Regions from separate parts of the Pseudoalteromonas sp. AS71 genome, predicted to be linked through region 2. Evidence: predicted binding sites of a transcription regulator. Region 2 holds the regulator's gene; each other region holds the start of a gene.
The links. The regulator LexA, encoded in region 2, represses DNA repair genes until DNA is damaged. The targets are predictions, from matches to a motif close to TACTGTATNNNNATACAGTA.
Positions count from the first base shown of each region.

Region 1: umuD (translesion error-prone DNA polymerase V autoproteolytic subunit) is a predicted target of LexA. The motif match lies at 7,436-7,455, and genes of this name have one in related genera.
Region 3: WNY98_RS05815 (SulA-like leucine-rich domain-containing protein) is a predicted target of LexA. The motif match lies at 7,637-7,656, and genes of this name have one in related genera.

Region 1 covers NZ_JBBMQZ010000001.1:21,263-31,355, forward strand. Annotated here, with positions in the region: gene WNY98_RS00140 (HEPN domain-containing protein) at 609-1,103, opposite strand; gene WNY98_RS00145 (sigma 54-interacting transcriptional regulator) at 1,563-3,218, opposite strand; gene WNY98_RS00150 (GTPase) at 3,825-5,069, shown strand; gene WNY98_RS00155 (hypothetical protein) at 5,296-5,568, shown strand; gene WNY98_RS00160 (Y-family DNA polymerase) at 5,763-7,022, opposite strand; gene umuD (translesion error-prone DNA polymerase V autoproteolytic subunit) at 7,007-7,423, opposite strand; gene WNY98_RS00170 (hypothetical protein) at 7,654-8,163, shown strand; gene WNY98_RS00175 (endonuclease) at 8,300-9,034, shown strand; gene WNY98_RS00180 (AHH domain-containing protein) at 9,136-9,744, shown strand; gene WNY98_RS00185 (hypothetical protein) at 9,744-10,093, shown strand, end outside.
Region 2 covers NZ_JBBMQZ010000021.1:12,634-22,726, reverse strand. Annotated here, with positions in the region: gene cyoE (heme o synthase) at 1-478, opposite strand, end outside; gene WNY98_RS15630 (COX15/CtaA family protein) at 491-1,480, opposite strand; gene WNY98_RS15625 (transmembrane cytochrome oxidase associated protein) at 1,509-2,003, opposite strand; gene WNY98_RS15620 (SURF1 family protein) at 1,993-2,733, opposite strand; gene WNY98_RS15615 (DUF2909 family protein) at 2,748-3,056, shown strand; gene WNY98_RS15610 (cytochrome c oxidase subunit 3) at 2,959-3,834, opposite strand; gene WNY98_RS15605 (cytochrome c oxidase assembly protein) at 3,870-4,400, opposite strand; gene ctaD (cytochrome c oxidase subunit I) at 4,400-5,992, opposite strand; gene coxB (cytochrome c oxidase subunit II) at 5,992-7,134, opposite strand; gene lexA (transcriptional repressor LexA) at 7,617-8,234, opposite strand; gene WNY98_RS15585 (PaaI family thioesterase) at 8,402-8,842, shown strand; gene WNY98_RS15580 (hypothetical protein) at 8,843-9,223, opposite strand; gene WNY98_RS15575 (membrane protein) at 9,537-10,093, shown strand, end outside.
Region 3 covers NZ_JBBMQZ010000006.1:916-11,008, reverse strand. Annotated here, with positions in the region: gene pabB (aminodeoxychorismate synthase component I) at 1-1,236, shown strand, start outside; gene WNY98_RS05845 (CoA pyrophosphatase) at 1,243-1,818, shown strand; gene WNY98_RS05840 (L-serine ammonia-lyase) at 1,920-3,296, shown strand; gene cysB (HTH-type transcriptional regulator CysB) at 3,373-4,350, opposite strand; gene WNY98_RS05830 (hypothetical protein) at 4,675-5,433, shown strand; gene WNY98_RS05825 (NCS2 family permease) at 5,506-6,798, opposite strand; gene WNY98_RS05820 (SEL1-like repeat protein) at 6,917-7,381, shown strand; gene WNY98_RS05815 (SulA-like leucine-rich domain-containing protein) at 7,679-8,122, shown strand; gene WNY98_RS05810 (YchJ family protein) at 8,152-8,631, shown strand; gene WNY98_RS05805 (diguanylate cyclase) at 8,702-9,619, opposite strand; gene WNY98_RS05800 (DUF6172 family protein) at 9,810-10,093, opposite strand, start outside.

The sequences.
Region 1 (10,093 bases), on a different contig from region 2:
TGCGTTGACCTTCTCTTGAATCGTCCGCTCTCTATCCGATCGGCTTCAAAGCTATGTGTATTGTGGGTTGGTCGATGGATAAGATATGGATAAGCAACTTCTTATAAATGCACTGTAGATGGCTGTATATCAAAGTCAACCGAAGGCTGAGGTAATGGAGCATAGTTATCAAGGTAGTCAATACGCTAGCACTGACTATCTCGCATTTATAAAAGAACATAATCTAGTGCCTTCGATGAGCCGCGCTGGGAACTGTCATGATAATGCGGTTGCTGAAAGCATTTTTACTACGATTAAAAAATGAATAATTAAGCGTAAGGTATACTCGAGTCACGAAGATGCGAAAGCTGAGATATTTAATTTTATAGAGATTTTTACAATCCAAAAAAGCGCTATTTACACACAGGCGGTGTTTCACCTGCTAAGTTTGAGGAAGCTAATACTCTGAATTAAGAACTGCCTAGCGAAAGCAGGGAAGTCCACATTCGCTTTATTAATGCCTCTGCATACTAAAATAATACTAGTCATAAAAGAAAAGCGTGTTGATTGTGAAGAGTTAAGTCATTCATAACTTATCTTATACTAAAAACTCAAGCATAATTTAGTATCTAAACGTTAGCTATACTATCAATGTCTTGAATGAAGGCTTTAAGCAAATTGAGGCGGTTAAGTAAATCTCTTGTATCTTCTTTTGTTATTTCTAGTAAAGAGTAAGAATTTTGTTTTTCAAAAAATACTGGGTATCTTAAATTATTATGCAGATAATTATACCGTGTTATACCTAAGACATGTTTCTTTAATTGTTGATTAACTTGAGATTTTATAGTCTCATTCGAGCTAACCACTTCAATTAAAAAGCTAACAGCATCCTCCACCGAATGGCTTCTATTTTTGTCCCTAAAAAACTTATTATTCGCATCAACTAAAGTAAATATTTTTGCTCTAATTAATTTTTCCATTGCTTGTAGTATGTGGTAACAAGATTCTCTATAAGACCCAACTTCAAACAACAGTATTGCAACCTTCTCATCTGATTCAGCCAATTGCTTATACGATAAGGAAGCGTTAGCATTATAACTAAACCTACCAATATGTTTTTGCATTATATTCCTAATAAATTCTAATATCTTACCATAATGATATGTTTTAGTTACAAGTTTGTAACTTAGCCCGTTAGTATTTTGTGGGGTAAGCTTGTTATGCATAATCGTTTATTACATTCGAACATCAGTTCTTCATATGTCAGAGTTGGTCCTCTTTGAGTAAAGATGTTTTTTCCAAGGTTACATCTGCATTACTGTGTGTATGTTTTCAGTTAATCTTAATTTAGCGATAATTTTCATCTAAGCCAACTAATATTCTGTACTTGATATTCGTAAATTTCTAGTGCCCTAGAGCATAAAATTAAATACTTTGCTCAGCGCATCATTATCCGTTTTTAACTTTTCGTAATACTTACTAGCCATAACGCTGCAATCCACTTGAGCGAATGTTGAGTTACTCTGTCAAACTTAATTTTCACTGAAAAGTTTAGTCTCCCATTAACAGATAGATAATCAATATTAAACATTGTTTTTCATAAATTTAATCATTCGAGAATCGTTCAAAATATCATGATCAAGTAAGTCCTTATTTTTATTTAAGTATTTTTTAAGTGGTGGTCTTGAGCGATAGTATGATTGATAATCACCATTTAAAGCTGTTTTTATTATGAAATCCGAGTACCTTAATGCGTTTTGTATATCATTAAGTTTTGCTTTTTCTGAATCATTTTTAGTAATTAAACTTGGGTTTAAAGATGAAGTTGTAATTTGGGATTCCCAGTATTTAATTACATTCTTCACCTTCTCTGAGGTTATTATGGACATAGGGTTTTCTTTATGTTCATCAAATAAGTCAAAAGCAACTCTTTCAAGCTCTCGAAAGTTACCTTCCCATTCATGTCTACGTAGTTCCAGTAATGCATCTTTCTCAAGAGTCGGAAAATAAGATAGTATTTTTTCTATTTTTCCTTCTAGAATCTCTTCAAAGGTAACAGCTTCTAAACTTTTCCATAGGTAAGTGGATAAAAGATTTCTTAAATATCTATTTTCATGATCTACTTTAAGTTTTTCACTCAGAGAAGGAAATGACTCTATATGACGAATTCGGTAAAGGATATCTTTGCGTAGACGGTTTTGTTGAAGTAATGCGCTTATATTTTCGTTAATAGCTAACACAACTTTCACCTTGAAGGACTTTCGGTTGCTATCATCGCCAATACGAGCAACCTGAATGTTGTCTGAAACAGCGCTTAATAAATCAAGTAATTGAGCCTGAAATGTTACGGGTGCTGATTGGAATTCGTCTAAGAATAATACACCATTGTTTGCGTCCTCAAACCAGCCTGCACGTCCTTCTTTGTTCGCATCTGTGAAAGCACCTTTAACATAGCCTTTCATCCGTGCCTCCAGCAAAGATTCACTTATCGATGAAAGATTAATTTCTACAAACGGTTGATTAATTTGATGAGAGGATAACAAGCGTGCGGCATATGATTTCCCAGATCCAGTCGGACCCGATAATAATATCGTACCACTTTTGGTTTTCCAGCTACCTTTATTTTTACCGTATGTTGATATCATGTTTTTATGCAATTGCCCAATAAATGAAAAGAGTGGGCTGGTACTTTCATCTTCTACAGGTAAAGAAAGAAATACCCATTTCAGTTTTCCGTCCGGTTGCAAATGATTAAGTAGCTCATTGATGTCTTTCGAAAGCTTATCTATGAATGTTTTAACTTTTGGTTTTGCTCTAATAGACCAACTGCTTGGAAATACGAATGCCACTTTAAGATTGCAGATTTTTTTTGCTTCGTTTATGAGATCATTTAAAAGACGAGTATCTCGGTTTCCCATAGACTTTGAGATAGTTATATTTAGAAACTCACTGGGAGCAATTTCTTGTATAGCTACGGCATAAATTTCATTACCATCAAGTTCCAGATAACCAGTCTCCTCCCTAGCAAAAACTTTACTTACGGCAATACTCCATAGAATTTTATCTGCTGCTTCCACTAATGCTTTCATAGGATTTCTTTCTATTTCAATAGAGTTCCAATTTATGCATCTATCTAGTTTTTCAGTATCACTTTCATATGAAATATAACAGGTGTTTTTAAGCTGTTTTATTTTATTTTTATATATTTCGTCAAGAAATATATATTTAATTTCATTCACGCTGCCTACCATAAATTTCATTCAATGAGTTTATCTAATGCATTATATTATACTTTTATTAATTCTTCATTTTTTCTTCATTTATTTTATATTTTATTATTGAATTAAATCAATGGCTTATTTATTTTTTGTTTTTTATTTAATTGGCATGAATTTAGCTTTTGTATATCCAGTAACACAGCGGTTGTGTGGAATTTAAGGGTATTAAAATTATGACTTTCAATATAGATAATGTTGATGACATTGAGAAATTAGTAGGTGCTTTGCATCTAAGGGTAAAAGGTAAGTTTTTGTTATCTAAAGAGGTAGCTAGTGTTTTGTTCGATAGACTGAGTCAATTTGCAAAGGAAGGAGGTATAGTAATCAACGTTCATTCTTACTCTGATGATTGGGTTTGCACTAGTAAAACGGTAATTACTAGTAAGGGATCCTTAACTAACTACTCTTCAAATAGTATTTCTAATTCTTTTTTGAGTGCGTGCATCTTTACTGGAAGTCTTTTTACAACCTGTGTGACTCTCATATTACGTTCACGTAAAAATTATGTTTATTTACAAACCGTTTAGAGCTTAAGTAAGCGTAAACCATTTCAATAGGAAGTATGTAATGAATTTATCATTGACAGATGTAGTACAACGTAGCTTGGTTAATAAAGATGATGTAAAGCCACTGCTGAAATATTTGAAGCTTGATGAAGGAGTCTTAGATTATAGCGCAGGTGAAGAGCGTCAGACGTCAGAGTCGATAGCTAGAACTATTCGAAAGCTCGGAAGCAATGATTTTGCAACTCTCTTTCGTGTAGGTAAAGGGGTTCAATATAGCGAAGTGGTATTTGATGTTGGCAAGAAACTAAAAGCTAATGTTTTGGAAAGAAATTCAGTAGAGAAAAATGAGAGTATCATTCTTCTAAAAATGTTTGAAGACGCCCTTGCGCGTATGACTGATGAAGAAAAAAGAGCCATATTCCGATCAATTGGTTTGAATGAGAGAAATATCCCTACGGGTCCTATTACTACAGCTTTTTTGCAAGGGTTTCTGTCCCAATATGGAGGTTTTTATATTTATCAAATATCTGTAATTGTAGCTAATATGGTTTCAAAAGCTTTGCTTGGAGCTGGTCTAAGCTTCGCGACTAATGCTGCGATTACAAGAACAGTTGGTACCTTACTAGGACCTATAGGTTGGATCGCTACAGGCCTTTGGTTAGCGATCGATCTTGCTGGGCCTGCTTATAGGAAAACGGTTCCAGCTGTAATACATATTGCTCTTTTACGGAGTATTTTAGTTAATAAGATAACTATAGGTGTAGTAGGAGATGGCTCTTCAGGAAAAGACTCTTTAGTTAAAGCTGTTTTCGGATTAGATACTGACATTAATCCCATAGCAGGATCTACTGGAACTGCTTTAAGTTACTCTCTAAATGAAAAAGGTAATGCTGTTCTAGTAAATTATCCAGGATTTAACGATTATAGAAGCCGTGTAAATAAGTATACTGATGACCTTCTTCATCACACAGATGTTTTTGTTATGGTTGTTGATATTAATCGAGGCATATCTAAGGTAGATATGGATATTTTGGAGAAAATTAAGACTTTCAATAAGCCTATTTTAATATGTTTAAACAAGATAGATTTAGCTAGGAGTCAAGCCGATTTCTTGGAACTTGAAGAAGCAGCAAAATCGCGTTTGGAAGGACATCCAATGATAAATACCTCTTTTGACCCTGATACTCGTTTACAAAATAAAACATTTGGGTGCTTATCAGTTTATAACTGGATTAAAAAAGCTATTGAAGATGCTGAAAAGGATGTTGACGGTGGCAACTTTACCCCTCCACCAACCGATTTATAAAGATTTTTATTAAGATAAATTTGACTATACATAGACTCGTTTGATGAGCGTACTTTATTCCGTGGCAACATTTAGCTTACTACTGTAGTCGGCTTGAATTGGATAACTAATTTAGAGAATAACATCCTAATTAGTTTAGGCTGGCGAGTTTTTGTGATCATATTTATTTTTTAAAAAATACATTTCTAATAACAAGTTTAATTCTATAAATATAAAGGTTTGAAAAATGCCAAAAATTAAATGTAAACGTTGTAATTTCGAAGAAGAAGCAAATAAAGAGTTTTTCTTAAAAATTTTAGGTGGAGGTATGGTTGGATTCGGAGGTTACGCTTGGATTGCTTACCTTTTTGCTGGTACTGGTTTTGCTCTTGCTATCTGTATAGCAATAGTGGCTGGGGGCGTTGCGATGCTAGCATTTTCTGATCAGATAACAAAATGGGTATCTGAGAGGTACGATTGTCCAAAGTGCGGCAAACGTGAATGGAGCTTGGTAAAATAATATCAAATATGGTTTGAGCTTCTGTTTACATCAAGTATACGAAGCTCATTTAAAATTTTATTATAAATTTCCTACGCACTTCAATACGGTAATTCTAAAATTCAGGCTCAAATTAAAACCTAATTAATCTCTCAAGATAAAATAAAAGATTAAAAAAAGCACGAAAATTGAACTATTGAAAGCTGGGGAGTCAATTAATCGCATTTAATTATGGGTATATCTGTCCAACGAGTCGTGTAATGGGGCGATAAAAAAGCTCGTTTCATGCTCCATGATTTTGTGAGCTTTTCACTTCCTAAAGATAAAGTGCCAACCCCATAACGTTTATTTATAGCATCCAAGCACGCCATTACTTCTGGGTTATCTTTACTCACAGAAAACATATCCGCTTGTTGAAATAACTCACTTTCTAATTCTATTGCGCCAATACCGCAGCGATAAAAGCGTATATTAGGTTTAAAAATATCATTAATAACATCTGATACAGCATTGGCTATAACACTGGTATCTGAAGTAGGTATAGGAAAATCATAGAGCAAAGATTTCTTATAATAAACGTCTTCGTGTGGCGAGCTGGCTGCGAATATAACGAGTCGTTTGGCTAATGATTGTTGTTTCCTAAGTTTACGGCCTACAATTGCTGCGTGTGTTATGAGGGCTGATTTTAATGTATTTAAATCACTTACTCTTTCCCCGAAACTTCTCGTTGAGTAGATTTCTTTTTTATTTTGTTTTACTTCGTCCCAACTTAAACAGGCGATGCCATTGAGTTCACTTACGGTCCTCTCAACAACAACGCTAAACATACGACGCATTTCTTTTGGGTTTTGATTCGCTAAATCCCATGCACTTTTAATCCCCATTACCTTAAGTTTTCTACCGAGTCGAGAGCCAATACCCCAAACATCAGTAACATCCATACGCATCAGGACTTCCTGGCGTGAGATATCATCGTGAATAACAGCAACCCCGTTATAACCAGAGAGTTTTTTTGCCGCATGGTTGGCTGCTTTAGCTAACGTAGGCGTAATGCCAAAGCCTACACCAACAGGCAATCCTGTCTCACGCCATACAGCTCGTCGTATTGTCTGTCCGTAGTCAGCCCAGTCATCAATGATTTTAGAAAAACCAGTAAAACGTAAAAATGACTCATCAATACTATAAACATAATGGTCATCACAAAAACGATTAATGACCGTCATCATTCTCTCACTTAAATCAGCGTAGAGTTCATAATTTGAAGAGCGCACGACGACATTATGCTGCTCTAAATAAGGTCTAATTTTGAAGTAAGGTTCAAATTTCGGGATATTAAGCTTTCTAGCAATAGGGCATATGGCACAAATACACCCATCGTTATTTGTCAGAACAACAACGGGTTTAAAGCGAATGGATGGGTCAAATACCTTCTCCGCACTGGCATAAAATGCCACAGCATCTACGAGGGCAAACATCGATTCACTTCAGCTTTATTTCTGTGTAGGCGGATGCTCGCAGTAACGACGCCTTCGAGCTTAAAGTCATCATCATTAGAAATATAAACAGACTTATAATCTTTAGAGGCAGAGATAAGTAAGCGTTTCGATTTATCTATGATTTTACAAACAAACGAACCGTTATAACTAGCAACAATAATATCGCCGGTACTTACATCCTCAGCTCTATCAATGACTAATAAGTCACCATCGAATATTCCTACTTCTTGCATGGATTGCCCAGAAGCTATACCAATGAAAGTAGCATTCGGGTGTTTAATGATTAGTTCATCGATTGAAATACCGAGCTCTACATATTCTGCTGCAGGGGATTCAAAGCCGGTAATGCCTGCTTCTATAAAAATTGGAATAACGAACATACACACCTCAAGCACTGTTTATATATACAGTGTAATTTAAGGTTCAAATTATGCCAAGGTTCTTTTTGTGAAGACGATAGTTTAATTAGAGCTGGTATAAGCATGTTTTAGACTTAAAGATTAAAAACCCCTTTAATAACAATTAGTAAAATGACCTTCGGTTTGTTAAAATTTCACAAAGGAATTATGAGCTTACTCAAAGCTTATTTTAATTATGGAATAATTTACTAATGACTTTAGTTAAAAACACTATTGCATCCTTTCTAATACTTAGTGTTATTACTGGCTGTTCAGCCTCTAGACACGCCATCATTGCAGGTGACTCTGAATTAACAGATGCTCAAGTGTGTCGAAACTACCTTAATGATAAAGATATCCTCGCTAAAAGTTACACCGCCGAAAATACTGATGAAGCGAACTATATCTACGCGCTTAACAGAGAAGTTAAATATAGAGCACTCACTCAATACAAATGTGAGATATTAGCTGCACAAGACAGAAAAGAAATCGCTCAAGGCGTTGTTGCTGCTGTCGTTGCGGTAGGTGTCGTCGTTTTAGCTGTTGCTGCGGCAGGAGCTGGCGGGTCAAATAACTATTCTTCTGGTTATGCATGGGACCAATTTTATGATGGTAACTACAACTTAGTCTGGCGCTGTCGAGATAAGTCTACGGGCCAATTTGCATATAACAGCGCTTGCTCTGGTCAATATCAAAATGACAATACATGGACTGGGAAGTAACTTTCCGATTAAACTTTATAAGCACAATATCTTAGTTCTACAATTAAAATTGTTAGTCACCACAAATGAGAATTAGCTTATTAACTCAGTTATAGTATGTGGCATATTTAAACCGAAATAGGTATCAAGAATCATAATGAAAGCATCCACAATTACACTGTTAGCAGCACTTATTTTCTCTGCTGCCTCTTCAGCAAATCAAGAAATCGACTCATTTAGCAAAGCTAAACGACTTCTAGAAAAGCAGGTTTATAACAATCACCGCATTACACTTTATTGTGGTGCGACATTTGACGCTAGTAAAAAAGTAACCGTGCCGGAGGGCTTTTCTACAACAAAGTACGTCAAACGAGCTAAAAAAATTGAATGGGAACACGTTGTTCCAGCAGAAAACTTTGGTCGTACTTTTAGCGAATGGCGAGATGGGCATAAGCAGTGTGTTAACAGTAAGGGTAAGTCATTTAAAGGTCGACGATGTGCGGAAAAGGTAAATACAGAATATCGTTTTATGCAAGCTGATATGTTTAACCTTTATCCGGCTATTGGCGCTGTTAATGCTCTCAGAAGTAACCACAACTTTACCATGCTTCCAGCGGCTCAAAGCGATTTTGGACGTTGTGCGATGAAAATTGACGAGAGAAAAGCTGAGCCACCTGAAATAGCTAGAGGGCAAATTGCACGTACTTATTTGTATATGGAAAACACCTATAAACGATACAACATGAGTAAAGCACAACGCCAGCTAATGAATGCTTGGGATAAAATGTATCCTGTTGATGCTTGGGAGTGCACCAGAGCTGAGAAGATTTCAAAGCTACAAAAGAACCAAAATGATGTAGTTAAAAGCCGCTGTGAGAGTATGGGTCTCTAACTATATTGTCTTGAAGTGGCTGCATATTCAAATAAAGCTTTCAAGCTTGTACATATCTGTATAAATATCTATATTAGAAACAACATTTAAAAGGAGTTTTTATGCGTCAAGAAATACATGAAGTAACTATTCAAGATATTGAAAACGATTTATTTCTCGTAACGGGCGACCGTGGTTTAGCTAAAGCCCAAGCCCATGCGTTTTCCATACATTATCGTGGAGAGATTATAGACTCGGTTAAGTATAAACGGGGCTTTATCTCAGCTGATGACTTAATCTATTCACGCCATGTACGTTGGGAGCACATGAAAAAGCATGCTCAAAAGCTAGCCGCAAATATGGCGAAGGCTGGGCGCGGAAATAAACCAAAGAATACAGCAGCTCATCATATAGTGTCTTGGAATGATATGCGTGCTGCCCGTTCAAGGCTTAGATTAGCAGCGTTCGGTATTGATATTGACCATGAAGCAAATGGTGTCTACTTACCTCGGTTTCAAAAGCATGTTCCAATGGATATCCTTCCAGATGCTTATCCTCATTCGAAAATTCATACAGGCAAATATTACTTTAATATTGAGTTCTTACTTAATGAAACGATAGCAGAGGGCCTAGGTCGACAAGGTATTATAGAAACGTTGAAAGAGATAGGTGAAGAACTTGCGGATGGCACATTTCCAATTACTACATTATTGACACAAGGTAATGCTTAATGACAGACAAATTTAATAAAGTATACAGTGTGAGTGTCGAGCCTGATGAGTTTCTCTTACTTAATGAAACGGGGTTCGAACAAACTATTCAATTGACCGAGGGCCAGTTGTTAATGTTCGATGGTGTAAGCATGAAAGACAATTGGAGAGAGTTGGGCGTTGATTGGTTGATAGAGCCTAGTTCTGCTCACCAAAACTTAAAAAAACCTGATATAGCCGGTTTGGGCGCCTCAACAATTGTAGTATCTCCTAAGTATTCATCTTTATTTTTAAATGGTTTTAGTAAAAACGTTGAGTTGCTGGAGTGCAATTTAGAAGGTGAGAAGTGGTTTGCATTTAATGTTGTAGG
Region 2 (10,093 bases):
CAATATTTTGCGGCGTTGCACGCTTTAAAAATGATGTATAAACAAATGCATAACCTACCAATGCAAATAACGTTAATATAGCGGTTAAGACATTAGCCCACACCATCAGCATAATAAAGCCAGCAACCCCAATAACAGCTGCAAAACTAAGCGCATGTGTTTTACTTAAGCGCCCTTTAGCCACAGGGCGATGACGAGTCCGTGCCATTTTTGAGTCTATCTCGCTATCAACCACATGATTAATAACCGCTGCAGCAGCAGAAAGTAGCCCTATACCTAACAAGCTAATAAACTGTACGACCATACCGCGCCCCACATCGGGAGCCAGCGCTAAACCAACCCAAGCTGTTAGCACCAGCATGGCTACCACTTTAAATTTACTAATTGCTAAGTAGTCTTGCAGCAAACTATGAGTACGCGAAATTAGCGATTGAGTATTAACGGGTAGCAGTATTTTTTTATCAATTATAAGTGCCATCATATTTCCCCTTTATGTGCGTGATTTTAGGTAATAACACAACCTAACCATGCTTAATAACAGTATGGCAGCCATCAAGTTATGCGCCAGTGCAACTCCCAACGGAATATGCCAATGTATTAAAATAAGCCCTAAACTAATTTGGCACAGCAGGATAAGTAATACGCTCACAACACAATTTTTAATTTTTTTAGAGTACGCTTGTCTGTATATTTTCCACATAATTAATGCCAGAACGATGCAAGTAACGAGCGCCCAAATGCGGTGTAATAAATGAATAGACATACGCGCTTGCTGTGATAACACACCAAACTCATAATTACTGTGCTCAAGTGGTAATTGAAATACGCTACTCAATGAAAACGGTTGTGCGTAATTACACAATGGCAAACCACTACAATGCGGAGCGGCGTAATTTGCAGCCAGCCAACCACCAAGTGCAATTTGGATAACCAACACACTAAGCGCTACTAAACTCAAACCAAAATAGCGTTTTGCGCCGCTATCGCCCCCCATAATAGGTTTTGCGGTTAGCCGTAAATATAAAAGTGTTATAAGTGACAAAATACTAAAGCCACCTAATAAGTGGCCCATTACAATAAGAGGCTGAAGGTTCATGGTTACTGTCCACATACCAAGGGCAGCCTGAAACACCACTAGTAGAAGCAAAGCCAAAGGCAATTTAACTGGCGTAGTTGGATATTGGCGTTTTAAAAAAGCCAACACAAATAAACCTAAAATAAGTAAGCCTAAAGTACCAGCAAAATAGCGATGAATCATTTCTTTCCACGCTTTTGCGGTTTCGAACATCATATCGGGGTAGCTTTGAGTTGCTAAAGCAATATCGGCCTCATGCTTAGGTACCGTTAAAAAACCATAACAGCCAGGCCAATCAGGGCACCCTAAACCTGCATCGCTTAAGCGGGTGTACGCACCTAAAGCAACTACAATCAAAGCGAGTAATCCTGTTATTAATACTAAGTTTTTATAATTTTTATACATCAGATACTCCAACTTAAGCTCAACTTAATTAGCTAGAACGAGAATAGTTAAGTAATTTTTTTAGATCTTTTAATAGCCCTTTTTGTACTAAACGGTTTTCTTGTGGCTCGGCCTTAAAGGGATATTCAAGTACCACTAACCCCATATGATCAATTAAATATAAACTTGCAGGATTTAAACTCTGTTGCTCGGTAATAGTTTTCCATGGTAGATTTTTATTGTCGGGGCTTCCTATTACAGCCATATCAACCTTGCCTTGGTTTTTACCAAGTGCCACATATAAGTTATTAAGTGCATTGAGCTGTTCGCTGCATGGGGTGTTACATTCGTTTGAATAATTAAGTGCGATAGTCCATTGCTTGGGATTATTTTGCGGCCAATTTTTAAGTTTTATTTCTTGGCTTAAAAACTCTCCATTATTAGTAATTGCAGTAGGCAACCAATCAAACTTTAATGCGCCATATGCCAAAACTAATGGGATTGCGCAGCAACCCACAAACAACAAAAGGGGATTATTTTTCATTATGTGTCCTTTTTTTACTCGCAAAAATAGCAACAACAGCACATGCAACAGCAATTAAAAACCATTGCACAGCGTAGGCATTATGTTTTTGAGGGCTCATAACAACGGCCTCATAATGAGGTGTTGCAATCTCATCACCAGTACCTTGTCTGTAAGCCATAAAATTAATTAATGATTGCTGGCTTTGAGTGCTCAGCATATTTAAGTCGATAGATTGGATTCTTGTAGGTAAGTCGTTATTTGTAGTTTTATCTTCAAGCGTAAAGCTACTTAAGTTATTTTCTTTTATTTGCGCTTTAAGAATAAAAACACCTGTAGGCAGAGTAACCTTTGGTAGTGTACCTCTAGATATAGGCGCTTTTACCCATCCTAAATTAACTAAAATCACTTTTCCTTCGCTGTCTGGCTTTAGTAAAGCAAGTAAGTCGTACCCTACTTGCCCGTTATAAACTTGATTATCTAAAAGCCAATATTGGTTTTGTACAAACCGCCCTTTTAACTCAACCAATACACCTGTTTTGTTCCAGCTATCAGGCAGGTTAAGTAATTGAGACCAGCTCATCACACCACGAGTCTGTTGCTTAGCAATAGCGGTTAGTTGCTGCTGTTTTTGCTCACCCCGCTCCAGCTGCCAAAATCCTAGTCGCACACACACAAGTACAACAACCACAACCATACAAAGTGTGATTAGTGAACTAAGCTTTTGTTTGTGCCATAAAACTAACTGCATAAAGGGTCAACTCAGTGATTATTAAAATTATTATCGTACTGTTGTTAATATTTATACTTTTTAACTTATTTAGAGCATTGTTTATTATGGTGTCAGGAAAAACTGGGGGACGACCTATGTCTCACTTTTTAGGTCGTCGCGTATTGTTTTCGGTCGTTGTTTTAGTTGTTGTTATTGCAGCACTTAAACTTGGTTTTATTAAAGCAAATAATTCGCCAACAAACGCTACAGCACATATACAAATACAAACAAACACAGCCACACCACATCAACAAAGTGCCAATACCAAGCAGCTGCTTGAAAAGCAAAATGCTTATCTTTAGTAAAGTGCCCTTTTAATATCCGTAAAAATATTACAAATAAAAGTACGGTTCCAAGGGTTACATGCATGCCATGAAAACCAGTCAATAAAAAGAACGTATTACCGTAAACACCTGCATCTAGCGTTAAGTTTAAGTCGTTATACGCATGAATATATTCCTCAACTTGTAACCCTAAAAAGCAAACACCCAATAAAATAGTAGCGCCTAAAAAAACTTTAAGTGGAGTACGTTTATTGTTTTCCATCGCTACATGGGCAAAATGTAAAGTAACTGAGGAAGTAAGCAGTATTAAGGTATTAATAAGCGGCAAACCTTGCCAGCCCATAGCTTGAGTAGTTTCGCCTGCAGGTGTTGAAACTAGCGGCCAAACAGCTTCGAAAGTTGGCCATAATACTTCATTGGTCATTGCATTATTGCCTGCGCCTCCAAGCCAAGGTACCGACAATACGCGTGCATAAAAAAGCGCACCAAAAAAGGCCATAAAAAACATCACTTCAGAAAAAATAAACCAGCTCATACCTTGCCTAAAAGAGCGATCCATTTGTGCTGAGTACAAACCTTGGTCCGACTCACTAATTACATTTTTAAACCAGCTAAACAACATATACACAAGCACAGCAATACCGGCATAAAGCAGGTAAACCCCGCTCCCCCCTTCTTTGCCTACACTCATAACTGTTAAGCCTGCCCCTACTGCAATAAAAAACAATGCAACAGCGCCCACAATAGGCCACGGGCTTTGCTCTGGTACATAATAATGCTCATATTCTTGATTCATTTTATTTACTCCTAGTTTCACACTAGTTTAAAAAGCTAGTTATTACTTGCCACCAGCTGTTCACTAATATCAAATACGGTATAAGATAAAGTTAATTCTTCAATGTCGCTTGGCAGTGCTGTATCAACATAAAAAAGTAATTTAAATTCAAGTTCTTCCCCTGCTTTTAGAGGTTGCTGATCAAAGCAAAAACACGCTATTTTATGTAAATACTTTGCCGCTTTACCTGGCGAGACTGATGGTACAGCCTGCATTACTTTATCTAGGTTGCTGTTATTTTTAGCACTAAACATTACTTCACGCATTGCACCGGGTTTTACCACAACACTGTATTCTTTTGATTTAACTTCAAACGGTGCACCTCTTTGCGCGTGAGTAGTAAAACTAACGCCAACTTCTCGGTTTTGTATTATTTGCGTACTTTGCTCTGCTTGCTCAAGCGAAGGTTTTCCATTAAGCCCTGTTACGTCGCAAAACACGTCATACAAAGGTACTAAAGCAAAGGCAAAGGCAAACATGCCTATGCAAATAAGTACTAAACGTTTGAGTAGCGGTGCGTGTGTCATTACTTGATTACCGGCGGCTTAGAAAAAGTATGATATGGCGCTGGAGAGTCAACTTCCCACTCAAGCCCTTCTGCCCCTTCCCATACCTTTGCAGGTACTTTATCACCGCCGCGTGCACATTTAATTACCACAGCTACAAACAACAATTGCGATAAACCAAAGGCAAATCCACCAATACTTATGATTGCGTTAAAGTCGGCAAATTGGAGTGCGTAATCGGGAATTCGACGCGGCATACCGGCAAGCCCTACAAAATGCATAGGAAAAAACAGTACGTTCACGCTCACCAGTGATAGCCAAAAATGCCATTTAGCTAACGTGATATTAAACATATTGCCCGTCCACTTGGGCAACCAGTAATAAGCCCCTGCCATTATCGAAAATACGGCCCCTGTTACTAATACATAATGAAAGTGCGCCACTACAAAATAAGTATCGTGATATTGAAAGTCAGCAGGTGTAATTGCCAGCATCAATCCCGAAAAACCACCTAAGGTAAACAGCACAATAAACGCAATACTAAAAAGCATTGGCACTTCAAAAGTTATTGAGCCTTTCCACATTGTGGCAACCCAATTAAATACTTTTACGCCTGTAGGTACCGATATAAGCATGGTCGCGTACATAAAAAACAACTCGCCAGCGACCGGCATCCCAGTGGTAAACATATGATGAGCCCATACAATAAAGCTCAATAGTGCTATGGAGGATGTGGCATATACCATTGAGGCATAGCCAAAAAGTTTTTTACGAGAAAAGGTAGGTACTATTGTAGATATAATGCCAAAGGCAGGAAGAATCATTATGTATACTTCGGGGTGACCAAAAAACCAAAAAATGTGTTGGAACATCACCGGATCGCCACCGCCTGCGGCATCAAAAAAGCTGGTCGCAAAGTACTTATCGGTAAGTACCATAGTGACAGCCCCTGCAAGCACAGGCATTACCGCTATTAATAAAAAAGCAGTAATTAACCACGTCCATACAAATAAGGGCAACTTCATCCATGTCATGCCGGGGGCACGTAAGTTCACTATGGTTACAATCACATTGATTGCGCCCATTATTGAGCTAATTCCCATAATATGTACGGCAAATACAAACAATGCAGTATTATCATTACTGTATGTTGTGGACAGTGGTGCATAAAAAGTCCAACCAAATGCAGGACCCCCACCAGGCATAAATAACGATGCCAATAGGATTAAAAATGCAAACGGTAAAATCCAAAAGCTCCAGTTATTCATTCTTGGCAATGCCATATCTGGCGCGCCAATCATTAGCGGTATCATCCAATTAGCAAGGCCTGTAAAGGCCGGCATAACCGCACCAAACACCATAATTAAACCATGCACTGTGGTCATTTGATTAAAAAAGTGAGGGTCGACCAACTGTAAACCAGGTTGAAATAATTCAGCTCTGATCACCATGGCCATTCCACCACCAATTAAGAACATGGTCAGCGAAAAAATTAAATATAAACTACCTATATCTTTATGATTAGTTGTGTAAAGCCAGCGTTTAAAACCTTTAGCTGGGTGATGAGCATGATGAGCTTCATTGGCGTTAGGTTGTTCTACTATGCTACTCATTAGTTCGCCTCCACTTTGGCATCAAGTGCTGCCTGTATTTGACTCGGTTGAATAACATCACCCGTATCATTACCCCACGCATTACGTTTATAAGTAATAACCGCTGCTAATTGCTTTATAGATAACTGCTTGGCAAATGCTTGCATTGCCGTACCAGGTCGTCCATGGATAACTACATCAATGTGATCTTTTATATCGCCAAGCACTATCGGGCTGCCTTTAAGTGCAGGAAATACACCCGGTAATCCCATGCCAGTAGGCTGATGACATGCAGCGCAATTGGCCATATATACTTGTTCGCCTAAAGTCATTAATTCTTCTTTTGGGAGGGTTTTATCAAGTAATGCGGCATCTGCTAATGCTGCTTTTTGTTTAGCCTGCTTTGCATCTGCAAGCCATGTTTTAAAATCAGCCTCAGATTTAGCAACCACCACAACGGGCATAAAGCCATGATCTTTACCACACAACTCAGCACATTGGCCTCGGTAAGTACCTTCTTCGTTTATGTTCGTCCATGTTTCATTTATAAAGCCGGGGTTCGCATCTTTTTTAACTGCAAAATCAGGTACCCACCAAGAGTGAATAACATCGTCAGAAGTCATTAAAAATCGTACTTTTTGATTTATTGGCAGTACAAGAGGCTTATCAACCTCAAGTAAGTAGTTAGGATTTTTATCTGCAAGATTCGCGATTTCATCTTGCGGGGTAGATAAAATAGAGTAGAACTCTACATCTTCACCCATATATTCATAATGCCATTTCCATTGTGAGCCTGTAATTTTAATAGTGAGATCAGCTTTGCTGGCATCTTCCATTGCAATTAGGGTTTTAGTGGCTGGTACTGCCATAGCAATTAAAATAACAAACGGAATTGCAGTCCAAAGTATTTCTACTTTAGTGCTTTCGTGAAATTGGGCAGGTACAGCCCCTTTAGATTTACGGTGATGAATAAGTGCCCAGAACATAATTGCGAACACTATCACCCCAATCACACAACATATTATAAATATGGTCATGTGCAGCTGATATACATTATTGCTTATATCGGTTACGCCTTTGCGCATATTGTATTGGCTGTTAGCCAAAACTGGGTGCGAAAAAACACATAATATAAGCCACAAGGTAGAGGTCAGTTTACCCATGTGGTGGCTCCTTTGATGCTATTGCGAATGCAAAGCGAAGAGGCATACGGCTTAAACGCCAATTCGTTATTTTTATTTTTTTAGCCAATCTCATTTAATATTGATTGGTTTTGCTGCGCCAACAACATGTTTGTGTATATTGTGTGTTCTCAAAACTAAAAAGCTGTGAGTTATTATTAGCTCAGCACATTAACAATTAGCTAAAAAATGAACAACAAGCAAGTTTTAGTAGAAAAAACAATCAGGTTGTAATTGGGTAATTAACAAAAAATCAGCAACTAGCTAGGCAACAGGAAGTTCAAAAGATGAGAAAAACAAAGGGGTTTAACGCATTTGGAGGGGAAATTATAAGTGCAAAAAAGTTTACAGGTTGAATAGTCAGTGGGCTGTTTACGCCCTATTTTAGTACAAATTTTAAAACAAAAATGCGTACTAATTAGTACGCATTTATAAAACTGCTTGTTTAAAAGCTATTTTTAAAGTCACATCCAATCAGCGTTTCTTATAACGCCAACGGCTAAGCCTTCAATATTAAAAGACTCATTCTCAAGATCTACTTCAATAGATTCAAAATCGTCGTTTTCAGCATGAAGTAATACTTTACGACCTGCTTTCTCAAGACGTTTTACAGTTACGTCTTCGTCTAAGCGCGCAACAACAACTTGTCCGTTTTCAGCAGTTTGAGTACGATGTACAGCAAGTAAATCACCATCCATAATACCAATATCTTTCATGCTCATACCGTTAACGCGTAGTAAAAAATCTGCAGCCGGTTTAAACATTAATGGATCGATTTTGCAGTGACTTTCAACGTGCTCTTGCGCCAAAATAGGTGAACCAGCAGCAACACGCCCTATAAGCGGTAAACCTAATTGTTCTGGCTCTTCTTCTTCAATTAACTGAATACCACGGCTTGCACCTGGCTTCATCTTAATTGCGCCTTTTTTAGCAAGTGCTTTTAAATGTTCTTCAGCAGCATTGGCACTTTTAAAACCTAATGTTTGCGCTATTTCAGCACGTGTAGGAGGCATACCAGTGTCTTTAATAAAAACTTTAATTAGTTCGAGTATTTGAGCTTGGCGGTTCGTTAATGGTCGCATACAACTGGTTTTCCATACAGTACATTTAACTGTGAGTATATACAGTTAAATAAAAATCGCAAATTTAAATTAAGCCTTAAAATAGCCAAAGTAATTTCACTTGTGTACATTTTAGGGATATAACTAAAGCTAAGTTTATAAATGATAAAAAAAGCAAAGGAGTCATTATGAGTATTTGGTATCAACCTATTACTTTAGAGTTTTGCAAACAGCTAGATGAAGGTATAAATGGTCAAGGTACGCTGATGAAAACTATGGGGATAGAAATCACAGAGATTGGCGATGATTACTTGGTTGCCACAATGCCGGCAATTCCTGAGCATCATAACCCAATGGGGATGGTTCACGGCGGTGCTAACGTTGTACTTGCCGAAACAGTTGCCAGCTATGCAGCTAACTTTGTTGTCGATTTTACAAAATTTTACTGCGTGGGACAGGAAATTAGCGCAAGTCATTTAAAAGCGTCTCGTAACGGCACTTTAACAGCCACGGCAAGAGCATTTCATATCGGTAAACGTAGTTCAGTATGGGAAATAAAAATTACAAATAGCCGCAATGAGCTGTGCTGCGTATCTAAAATGACCGCAGCAGTCGTAGAGCGAAGATAGTTACTTTTCGATTGGGTAAATTGTAATTTCCATACCCGCACCAATCGCAGATATACGTAGTAATGTATCTGCATCTAAGGCTTGATTAAAGCACTTAGGAGAAGTGCCTGATTCAAAACCAATATCAAAAGTTCTACGTGAACAGCTTAACCATTGCTTTAGCGCGTTACGCGAACACGACTCAATAAGCTCACATATATGGTTTATTGCTTTGTCAGGCGTGTTTACTACACCTGTTGCTTCAATACGCGCTAATTGACGGTATTCGTCTTTGTCATAATGTAAAATCGTAGCGACTTTTTTTAAGTCCGCCACTAGCAAACTAATATCTTGCTTTGATTCAAGCTCAAGATCTACATTTAAAAATTGAATTTCCGACATCGTTTCGTATTTATCCTCTAATAATTTCATTGCAAACTTTAACGCAGTTTTACCGTTATACCAAATCAACTATGCTCTATTAACCACTTTATATGGATATTTCGCAGCTTTTAAGTATTTATTAGCATTTAAAGCTAGCTAGATATCAAACATTCAGCTCAATTATACAAATAAATCATATTAGCAATTTAAGTGTAATCTTTTTTATTCTTAAATGATTACAGTAAGCTATAGTTTAAACTGCGACAAAATGTCGCAGTAACTTATCTCATTAATGTAATAAACTAGCCTCTAAAAATAATAAGACTAAAACATGAATAAAAAAATATTTAAACATGCTCGCAAGTTACATAAATGGTTAGGTTATTTATTAGCATTACAAATTTTAGCTTGGCTATTAGGTGGTTTAGTAATGAGCGCTATCCCTCTTGATAAAGTTCATGGGAAGCATCTTGCAACACGCACTCTTAATAACCCATTTACGCAAGCTGATTATGTTGCCTCCCTTGACGATATTGCATCTCAGGTGGCTAATCCAACACAAATAATTTTTGAGAACTTCTTAACCACACCTATAATTACAGTTATAAATAAAGATGAACAGCAAAGCTTTAACGGTATAACAGGCCGGCCTTTTGAGCCGCCAACTAAAATACAAATTACCGCAAATGCTAAAGCACACTTACTTATTGATGCTCAAGTAACAAGCGCTGTACTGCTAAAGCAAGGTATGCGAGAAGTTGGATATAAAACCAATGTTTGGCAGGTACAATTTGACGACACATTTAACACAACACTGTACTTGTCAGAAAATAACGGCAGAGTTGTCACCGTTCGCAGCACACTCTGGCGAATTTTCGACTTTTTTTG
Region 3 (10,093 bases), on a different contig from region 2:
AACAGCCGTTTTGATATTATTGCCATTGAGCCGCAAAGTACCCTTGAAGTAAAAAATAATAAAAGCTTTTTAAATAATATAGAAAGTAGTGATAACTGCTTTGAAATTATGAATAATGAGCTTTCGCATCTTGATAAAACAAAAGCCGGTTACGATTTACCCTTTAACGGCGGCTGGCTTGGCTACTTTGGCTACGACCTAGGCCGTACAATTGAAAACATCCCTACTCGTGCTATCGAAGACATTAATCTTCCCCAAATGGCTATTGGCCTTTACTTAGATGCCCTTATTTACGACAAGCAGCAACAAAGCTGGTTTTATGTATCGCAGCCAAGTACCGATCGATTAGCGCTTTATCAGCAATATTTAAATACACACGTTAACTCCCAAGTTAATACGCAGTCCTTTGCCCTAAACAGCGACTGGCAATCAAATATGAGCGAAACGGAGTACGCTGCAAAATTTTCTCAAATTGAGGAGTATTTAAAAAGTGGCGATTGTTACCAAATTAATTTAGCGCAGCGCTTTAACGCTCAGTTTGAAGGCTCCCCTTGGGCTGCTTATATTAAACTGCGTGAAGCAAATAAAGCACCGTTTTCAAGCTTTATAAATCACCCTCAAGGAGCTATTTTATCAATTTCTCCTGAGCGCTTTATATCTGTAAATAATAACGTTGTAGAAACCAAACCTATTAAAGGCACGCTACCGCGAAAAGCAGATGCACTAGAGGATCAACGCCAAGCGCAAATACTCGCAGCATCAGCTAAAGATCGCGCTGAAAATGTCATGATTGTTGATTTACTACGTAACGACTTAGGCAAAGTAGCAAAACCTGGCAGCGTTCACGTCCCTTCCCTTTTTGCTATTGAAAGCTTTCCGGCAGTGCATCATTTAGTAAGCACGGTAACCTCAGAACTTGATGAAGGTAAAACAGCGGTCGATCAGCTAAAAGCGGCTTTTCCGGGTGGCTCAATAACCGGTGCACCCAAAATTAGAGCGATGGAAATAATTGAAGAATTAGAGCCGCATCGCCGCAGTATTTACTGTGGTTCAATTGGTTATTTAAGTGCCTGTGGCAATATGGATACGAGTATCACTATTCGCACCTTGGTGTGCCACAAAGCGCAAATTTACTGCTGGGCGGGTGGCGGAATAGTGGCTGATTCTAAAGTCGAATTGGAATATCAAGAAACTTACGATAAAGTAAATAAAATCCTCCCTTTATTAAAACAGTAGGTCGCTTTGAATAGTGAACACATTACGGCGCGGTTTCTGTTAAGCCCTACAGCTGCGCCAAATCAGTTAAAAGACACACGTAAAAAGCGCGCTAGCGCTGTTATGCTGCCAATTATTGATATAGATAACCATGCACATATTTTACTGTGTAAACGCCCTACTTATTTACACCATCACCCTGGAGAGATTTGTTTGCCCGGAGGCAAATTTGAAGTAAGCGACATTACCCTTCGCACCACAGCACTTCGCGAACTAAAAGAAGAGCTAAATATTGCCCAAAGCAACGTTAATGTATTAGGTCACTTACCTGAGTATTCAACCTTAACGGGTTTTAGTATTAGCCCCTATGTGGGTTTACTCAAAAAAGACACCACCTGGGAAAATGACTATAATGAAGTACAAGCGAGCTTTTTGCTCTCTGTCACTGAGTTAAATAACGAAGCTAACTGGCAACCCTTACCTTTTCAACGTTCTGGGAAAACGGTTATTTTGCAAGGTTTTAAAACGCCACATGGTTTACTTTGGGGTGCGACTGCAAGCATTATAAAAAACTTTACAAAACAACTCGCCTTACCAGTTTAAATCTTCGTTATTAGTAGTTACACAATCACAATTCCACGTTATCATGCTCGACCGTTCAAAGAGCAGCTTCGTGCTGATAAAACAAAGTAGAGACACACATTATGATCAGTGCATTTGATATGTTTAGCATTGGTATTGGCCCTTCGTCATCACACACCGTTGGCCCAATGCGCGCATCACGCTTATTTGTTAATGACCTACAAGAACAACAATTATTAGCAAATGTTACCGATATTAAAGTAGAGCTTTATGGCTCTTTGGGTCAAACAGGTGTTGGCCATGGCTCGGGTAAAGCCGTAATTCTTGGTTTAGCCGGTTATGACCCTGAAACAATTGATGCCGATTTAGTCGACGATATTTTAGCAACTATCGAAAAAGATCAGGTTATTTATTTAAACCAAACACACAAAGCTAAGTTTCCAAAACAAGGTGCTATTGTTTTTCATCGTCGCAAAACGCTGCCTAAGCATTCTAATGCAATGGAAATTATTGCCTCAAACAACGGCAAAAAAGTTTACAGCAAAGTATATTACTCTATTGGCGGTGGCTTTATTGTTACTGACGAAGAGTTTGAAAACGAAAAACAGGCGGCACTCGATATAAGAGAAGAAAACCCAGCCCCCTTTCCATTTGGTAGCGCAAAAGAGCTGCTAGAGATGTGTAAAGAGTCTGGGTTTAGTGTTTCAAGCTTGATGATGAAAAACGAAAAAACACTGCGCACAGAAGATGAAGTAAAAGACACACTGTTCCATATTTGGAAAGTAATGATGGCTTGTATTGACCGTGGTATGCGCACCGAAGGTATTTTACCTGGCGGCTTAAAAGTAAAACGCCGGGCACCTAGCTTATACTTAAAACTAAATATAGAAGTAAGTAACGACCCTCTTCGTGCAATGGATTGGGTTGATTTATTTGCCCTTGCAGTTAACGAAGAAAATGCTGCTGGTGGCCGTGTAGTTACCGCACCAACTAATGGTGCTGCGGGTATTTTACCAGCTGTGCTTATGTACTATCACACATTTGTAAAAGAAGTAGACCGCGATATAGCTACCCGTTATTTATTAACGGCTGCTGCTATTGGTATTTTATATAAAAAGAATGCCTCTATATCGGGTGCTGAAGTAGGTTGCCAAGGTGAAGTGGGCGTTGCGTGCTCTATGGCTGCAGGCGCATTAACAGAAATTGTTGGTGGCAATGTTGTGCAAGTAGAAAACGCAGCAGAAATTGGTATGGAACATAATTTAGGCCTCACGTGCGACCCTGTTGGAGGCTTAGTACAAGTACCGTGTATTGAACGTAATGCAATGGGCGCGATTAAAGCAATTAATGCCTCACGTTTAGCTATTCGTGGCAGTGGCGAGCAAAAGGTATCACTTGATAAAGTGATTAAAACCATGCTTGAAACCGGCAACGACATGAAAACCAAATACAAAGAAACCGCTCGCGGTGGATTAGCAGTTAATATTATCGAATGTTAATCAGCTCGCTATAAAGAGAAAAAGCTGTCTATTTTAAAATAGACAGCTTTTTTATTGTTCGTTCAATGCAATCACCTTATTTAACGGGTAACTCTATATCTGCAAATAACTTATCTACGTCATCTTGGTTACGTAGCAAACTTGCTCTCTCTACGCGCTCTTTAGTTAAGTGCGGTGCAAAACGTTCAATAAAATCATACATATAGGTACGTAAAAAGCTGCCCTTTCTAAAACCAATTTTGGTCGTGCTTGCTTCAAATAAGTGGCTTGCATCAATACACACTAAATCGGTATCGCTCACTTGATCTATCGCCATTGACGCAACAACACCTACTCCTAGCCCTAAACGTACATATGTTTTTATAACGTCAGCATCGGTTGCTGTAAACACAATGTGTGGTTCAAGTCCGTGTGCGCTAAATGCTTTGTCTAACTCTGAGCGCCCCGTAAAACCAAATACATATGTAATAAGTGGATACTGGGCAATATCAGCCACAGTTAAACTATTTGCCTTTTTAGCGAGAGGATGGTCTTTAGCAACAACAATACTGCGGTTCCAATGGTAGCAAGGCAGCATAACTAAATCTGAATACAAATGCAGTGCTTCTGTTGCAATAGCAAAGTCGGCATCACCGCGTGCTGCAGCATCCGATATTTGCTGTGGAGTACCTTGGTGCATATGAAGCGATACCGCAGGATATTTTTTCATAAACCCTTGAATAACGTTAGGCAAAGCATAACGGGCTTGGGTATGTGTTGTGGCAATATTTAACTTACCTTGATCAGGTAGCGTATGCTCATTAGCAACGGCTTTAATACCTTCTACTTTGGAGAGTATTTCACGAGAAATATTAATTATATCTTCGCCAGCACCGGTTACATGCGTTAAATGTTTACCACTGCGACCAAAAATTTGTACACCCAACTCATCTTCTAACATGCGTACTTGTTTAGAAATTCCTGGCTGCGAGGTAAATAAACTCTCAGCAGTCGCTGAAACATTTAATTTATGATTTTGTACTTCTACGATGTATCTGAGTTGTTGTAATTTCATGGCTGCAAATTTTAACGTTATTATTCATATTATTTATAAAGGCAATACCGCTTAAAACCAAGTGTTATTTGCGTAAAATATCACTTTAGGTCTTTAGGTGTGCAATTATCTGATTAGAGCTCAAGGCTAGCATAATAAATATGCTTCAGGTAGCGATGTTTATTCAGCTTTAGTTTATAAGCCCTTAGGATGACTACGGTTTATAAAGAGCTCAACCTATCAATTTTTTGGTGTATTTTTTAAGTTAATCGGCGCAAAGCTACCCTGTTAACGTATATTTAATGTAAGATTAAATAATTAGGTTATATATCCGAGAATTACACCATGATCGTTTCTATTATAATAGTGCTTATAGTTGCATTGATTGTGATTGCACTTTGGGTAAGTGCTGTACAACAACACAAAGAAAAACAAGAAGCGGAACGCCGCAAAGAGCTAACAAAACAAAAAGCTATAATAGAAGAAACAGAAGAAGCACTAATGAATAGTGCCAATATACCTCTTTCTGAAAATATAATCCGTGTATTGCAACGCCGTATTTACGAAGCATTAAACACGATGGTTACTAGTTCGCCAACATCCAAAGCACTCAAAAGCCGCTTAAGTGAAGCGAAAACGCACTTATCTAATCCCGTTCAAGATAATAGCAGTGAAGCTTTAACGCTACCGAGTAATGACAAGCAACTTGTAGGCTTAATTCAGGGCATTAAAAAATTACGCTCAATTTTACGCTCTGAACATAATAAAGGTCGTATTGATAGCCAAGTTTTTGTTTTAGAAGATAAACGTCTTGAAAAACTACAACTGCGTATTAATATCGAAAGCCAAATAAAACGTGGCTTATCTGCCCGCTCAGCGAGTATGGTTGGCTCAGCAAGACAGTATTTTGAAAAAGCACAGGCAACGCTCAATGCAGTTACATACACCGATGAATATGTAACAACAAAACGCCAAGAAGTTGAAGGTTACTTAGAAGCAATTAGTGTTGAACTAAGAGCTTCTAATGCAAGCGCACTTAAAAAGAAAACAGAAGAAGAGCAAGACGACTTAGATATATTGTTTGCTCCGAAAAAGAAATGGTAGTGTTTTTATAAAAGCATTAAAAAGCCTGCACAAATTAAATTTGTGCAGGCTTTTTTTATTTTTCGTTAGCCATTAAGACAAAAATGCAAACTTGAAAACAAACAAGGCTGTTAATATCCAAACACTAATACTGACTTGATCTTGCTTACCACACAATACTTTAACCGCGGTGTAAGATATAAAGCCAAGCGCAATACCGTGCGCAATCGAGAACGTTAATGGTGTCATTAGCAACACAACCGTTACGGGAATTGCATCGGTCATATCATCCCAATCTACAAACTTTAAGTTTTGCAGCATCAGCACAGCGACATATAAAATGGCGCCCGCCGTTGCATATGCCGGTACCATTTGTGCAAGCGGTGCAAAAAACATCATTAGTAAAAAGCAAATACCTACAACTACAGCCGTTAAGCCAGTACGTCCGCCAACAGATACACCAGCAACCGATTCTATGTACGATGTAGTCGTAGACGTGCCTAGCATCGCACCTGCAATTGTTGCTGAGCTGTCAGCACTTAGTGCGCGCCCTAAACGAGGCATGTTACCTTTTTCATCAGCTAAACCTGCTTTTTGAGTTACAGCAACTAACGTACCCGAAGTATCAAAAAGATCGACAAACAAGAAAGCAAAAATAACACTCATCATTGATATATCAAAAGCGGCTGCAAAATCTAGCTGCATAAAAGTAGGCATTATTGATGGTGGCATAGCCATAACGCCGTGATATTCAACAAGCCCAAAACTTAGAGCAATACCAGTCACTAATAAAATACTAATAAGCACGCCACTTTTAAAGTCGCGGTATAAAAGTGCTGCAATTACAAAAAAGCTTAATATAGCCAATAACGGTCCTGGAGAAGTAATATCGCCCAACTGCACTAATGTTGCCGGGCTTGAGACAATAATGCCTGCATTTTTAAGGGCAATTAATGCTAAAAAAGCACCTATACCCGTTGCGATTGCTCGCTTGAGCACCAGAGGTATGGCATTAATAATCCACTCTCTGACTTTAAATAAGCTTAAAAACAAAAATATACAACCCGACATAAATACAGCCCCTAACGCGGCTTGCCAGGTATAGCCCATCCCTAATACGACACCATAAGTAAAAAAGGCATTTAGCCCCATACCCGGCGCTAATGCTAATGGATAATTAGCCCATAAACCCATTATGAAACAGCCTATCGCAGCTGCTATACATGTCGCTACAAATGCAGCCCCTTGATCCATCCCTGCCTCTGCGAGCATAGCCGGGTTTACAAATACAATGTATACCATAGTTATAAAGGTAGTTAGGCCAGCAACGCATTCGCGTTTAACTGTTGAATTATTTTCGCTCAGTTTAAATAAGGCTTCGAACATAATAAACTTGTGATAGTAAAAAGTGGCGAGATTTTAACATAAAAATTATCTTTTACAGGACATTTTACCTTGCTATATACTAAACTGTTAAAGTAGTTAAAATAATAAATGAACCAATATGCTTAAAACAACACCTTGTGAGCAAGACTTAGAGCAACAGCTAGATAATATTTTAGGTTTTGTTACTCAACCCGAAAATACCTCTGTGCCCGTAGATAATAAAAAAGATGAACAAAGTACGTTAAATAAAGCCCTATATTATTTAAAAAATAATCAAGCTCCATTGGCTGCAAAATGGATGCGCCTTGCTGCAATGGCAGGAAACCATAGAGCACAGTTTTATTTAGGTTTATTTTTTGTGAAAGGTGAAGGCGTACCACAAAGTGTATTTCATGCTGTAGCTTGGTTAAGCCTAGCAAGTAGCCAAGGGTACGCACCTGCCACTGCAGCAGTTACAGATATACGCAAACATATCGAAACTAAGCGATTTAAAGATGCTCAATGTTACGCAGCAAGTTTGTACGAACAAATCCACCAACTTCAGTTTTCTCATATGATCCCTCGCACGAGTGAAAACACATAGGCTAACTATGGAAAAAGTACTGTATACAGTGTTTTAAAGTACTGTATATGGTTGTAGTAATAGTCTTATACAGTATAAAAACCAGTAATGAAGACACGACTAAAAAATTTATTTTTAGAATCCCCTTTCAAAAACAACTCCATAACAAGCTGATTAATAAAGAATTATAAATTAAAAAATAAAAACAATGATCAAAAGCTGAATAACTGTACAAATAAATAGCATAAAATGCTTGCACGAAAGCACTGTATAAACTACTGTATATGGATACTGTATAAAAACCCAGTGAGTGAAATTATGTTACAGCCTATTACCGTAAGAACAGTTAAAAGTTACCAACAAGATGAGCAAAGCGATTGCGTGAATTTGATTCAAATTGAAGATGAGATTTCAGCGACCTTTGAGCTTTTAAAAGTATTACATCAGTACAATAGTTCTAATGCTTGGACGTTACTAATTGCTCCAGACCATGTACCGAGTAAAGCTTTACTTGATTCATGCTCAATTGATACAAGTAAACTCTTAGTAATTAGGCAAAAACACCTAGTAAATTTAGAGTATGTATTAAATTCTGCATTACATAACGGAAATTTTGCAGCGGTAATTACCTGGACCGATATAGTTAATAACCAATTACTTACTAATCTATCGTTCGATTTGAGTAAAACGAATACAAAACTATACTGTTTTACTAAAAATGCTCAAACAACAGAGATACCACTCGCCCAACAAGCTTGTTAAACTAATGTTTTAGACTCTGTATTATTATTATGACCTCACTCAATACCACATTATGTTTTTGCAGCAGTGGGCACGATTATGCCAATTGCTGCGAGCCGCTTCACTTATCTGTTAAGCAAGCTGACACTCCCGAGCAGCTTATGCGCTCACGATTTAGTGCTTATGTTTTTAAAAATGCAAAATATGTTTATCAGACCTACGCTGAAGAAAAACAAGCTGAAAACCCTGTTAAAGAAATCAATGATTTTGCTAACAGTTGTCGATTTATAAATCTTGATGTAATTAGTTCAAGCTATGATGAAGACATTGGCAATGTAGAATTTAAAGCCCAATATTTTTATCAAAACTTATTTTGTGAACTTCACGAAAAGTCGCAGTTTATTAAAGAAGATTCCAAGTGGCGTTATTTAGATGGCACTATATACCCAGTTGAAGATATTAAAGTGGGCAGAAATGATGATTGCCCGTGCGGTAGCACTAAAAAGTATAAAAAATGTCATAGTGTGTAATAATTTTACTTGATCATTTATTACCTACAAAGTGTTTTTAAGCATCACGAGCTTTATTAACTAGCTCAGCTTAAAAGCACACTTTGTTGCGCCCTTGCATTTTTGACTCATACATTTTTTCGTCTGCGATCTGCAACGTATTTTTATTACTTTCGTAAGGTTGTAACGTTGAACCGCCAATACTAATGGTAACAAGCCCGTACTCTGAATATTTATGAAGGATTTTTAAGTCGATTATATTCTTTTTGATTTTATCGGCAACACAAATTGCACCTTCAGTGCTTGTATGAGGTAAAACAACTACAAACTCTTCGCCGCCATAACGCGCTACAAAATCTGTTGGCCTTTGTAAACTATTAGTAATAGTTTGTGCAACAATATTTAAAACTATATCACCTTGCACATGACCATAAAGATCGTTGTATTGCTTAAAGTAATCTATATCGATGAGTAAGAGCGCATAGTCGACTTTTTCTCGTAAAGCACTTCGCTCCATTTTACTAAAGTGTGCATCAAAATAACGCCGATTAAACACTTTAGTTAAATCATCTAAAAATACTTTTTGGTTCAATAAGTCGTGCTGTAATTTCAATGTTATATGTGCACGAACTCGCCTAAATAATGTTTCTGTATTAATTGGCTTTTTAATAAAATCAACAGCTCCAGCTTCCCAGCACTCCCTTTCTTCGTTTTCAAAGGATGTAACAAAAATGACGGGGATATCTTGTGTTTCAGTATTATTTTTTAATTTTAAGCACGTTTCAATACCGCTCATTCCACCCATATTAATATCAAGTAGAATTATATCGGGTACATCTGCATTACAAATTTCAATTGCCTCCTCACCACTTCCAGCTGTTGCTACATTAAAATGCTCAGACAAGATTTTTTTTAATACAATTAAGCTTAATAACTGATCATCAACTACAAGCACTTTAGATTTCTTCAAGCTTAATATTAATTGATGGTCAGAGTAATTTATCGGCATGATACAACTATTTTGTTTTATTAATTAAATACACCCTATAGCACTACGTTTTGTTATGCAAATGTTAATAAAGTGCTTACTACTTAATTACCAATAAGAATTAGTCCATCGGAAACTTTTAAAGTATAAAAACAAAAAATGAGCCACTTGGGCTCATTTTAAAACTTCGAACACTTAATTAAATTAAATGTTATTCGTCATCATCTAAATCTAACTGTTGACGTTGAGCAGGTCGAGCTAAAATCTCTACATAGAAAGAGGTCAAACCTTGCTTTTCAATCTCGCCAATTTGGTTACTTAATTCAGCAACGTGCACAACTTGCGCATCTTCAGCTGTGTTACCAAACTTACAGTCAAATGCCCAATAGTCAGCATCTTCAGGTAGCGTTTTATTACGCTCTCTTTTCAAATATTTTTTCACTTCGTGCTTTGCAGCATCAACCATACGAGGGTATTTGATTTTCTCGTGATTTA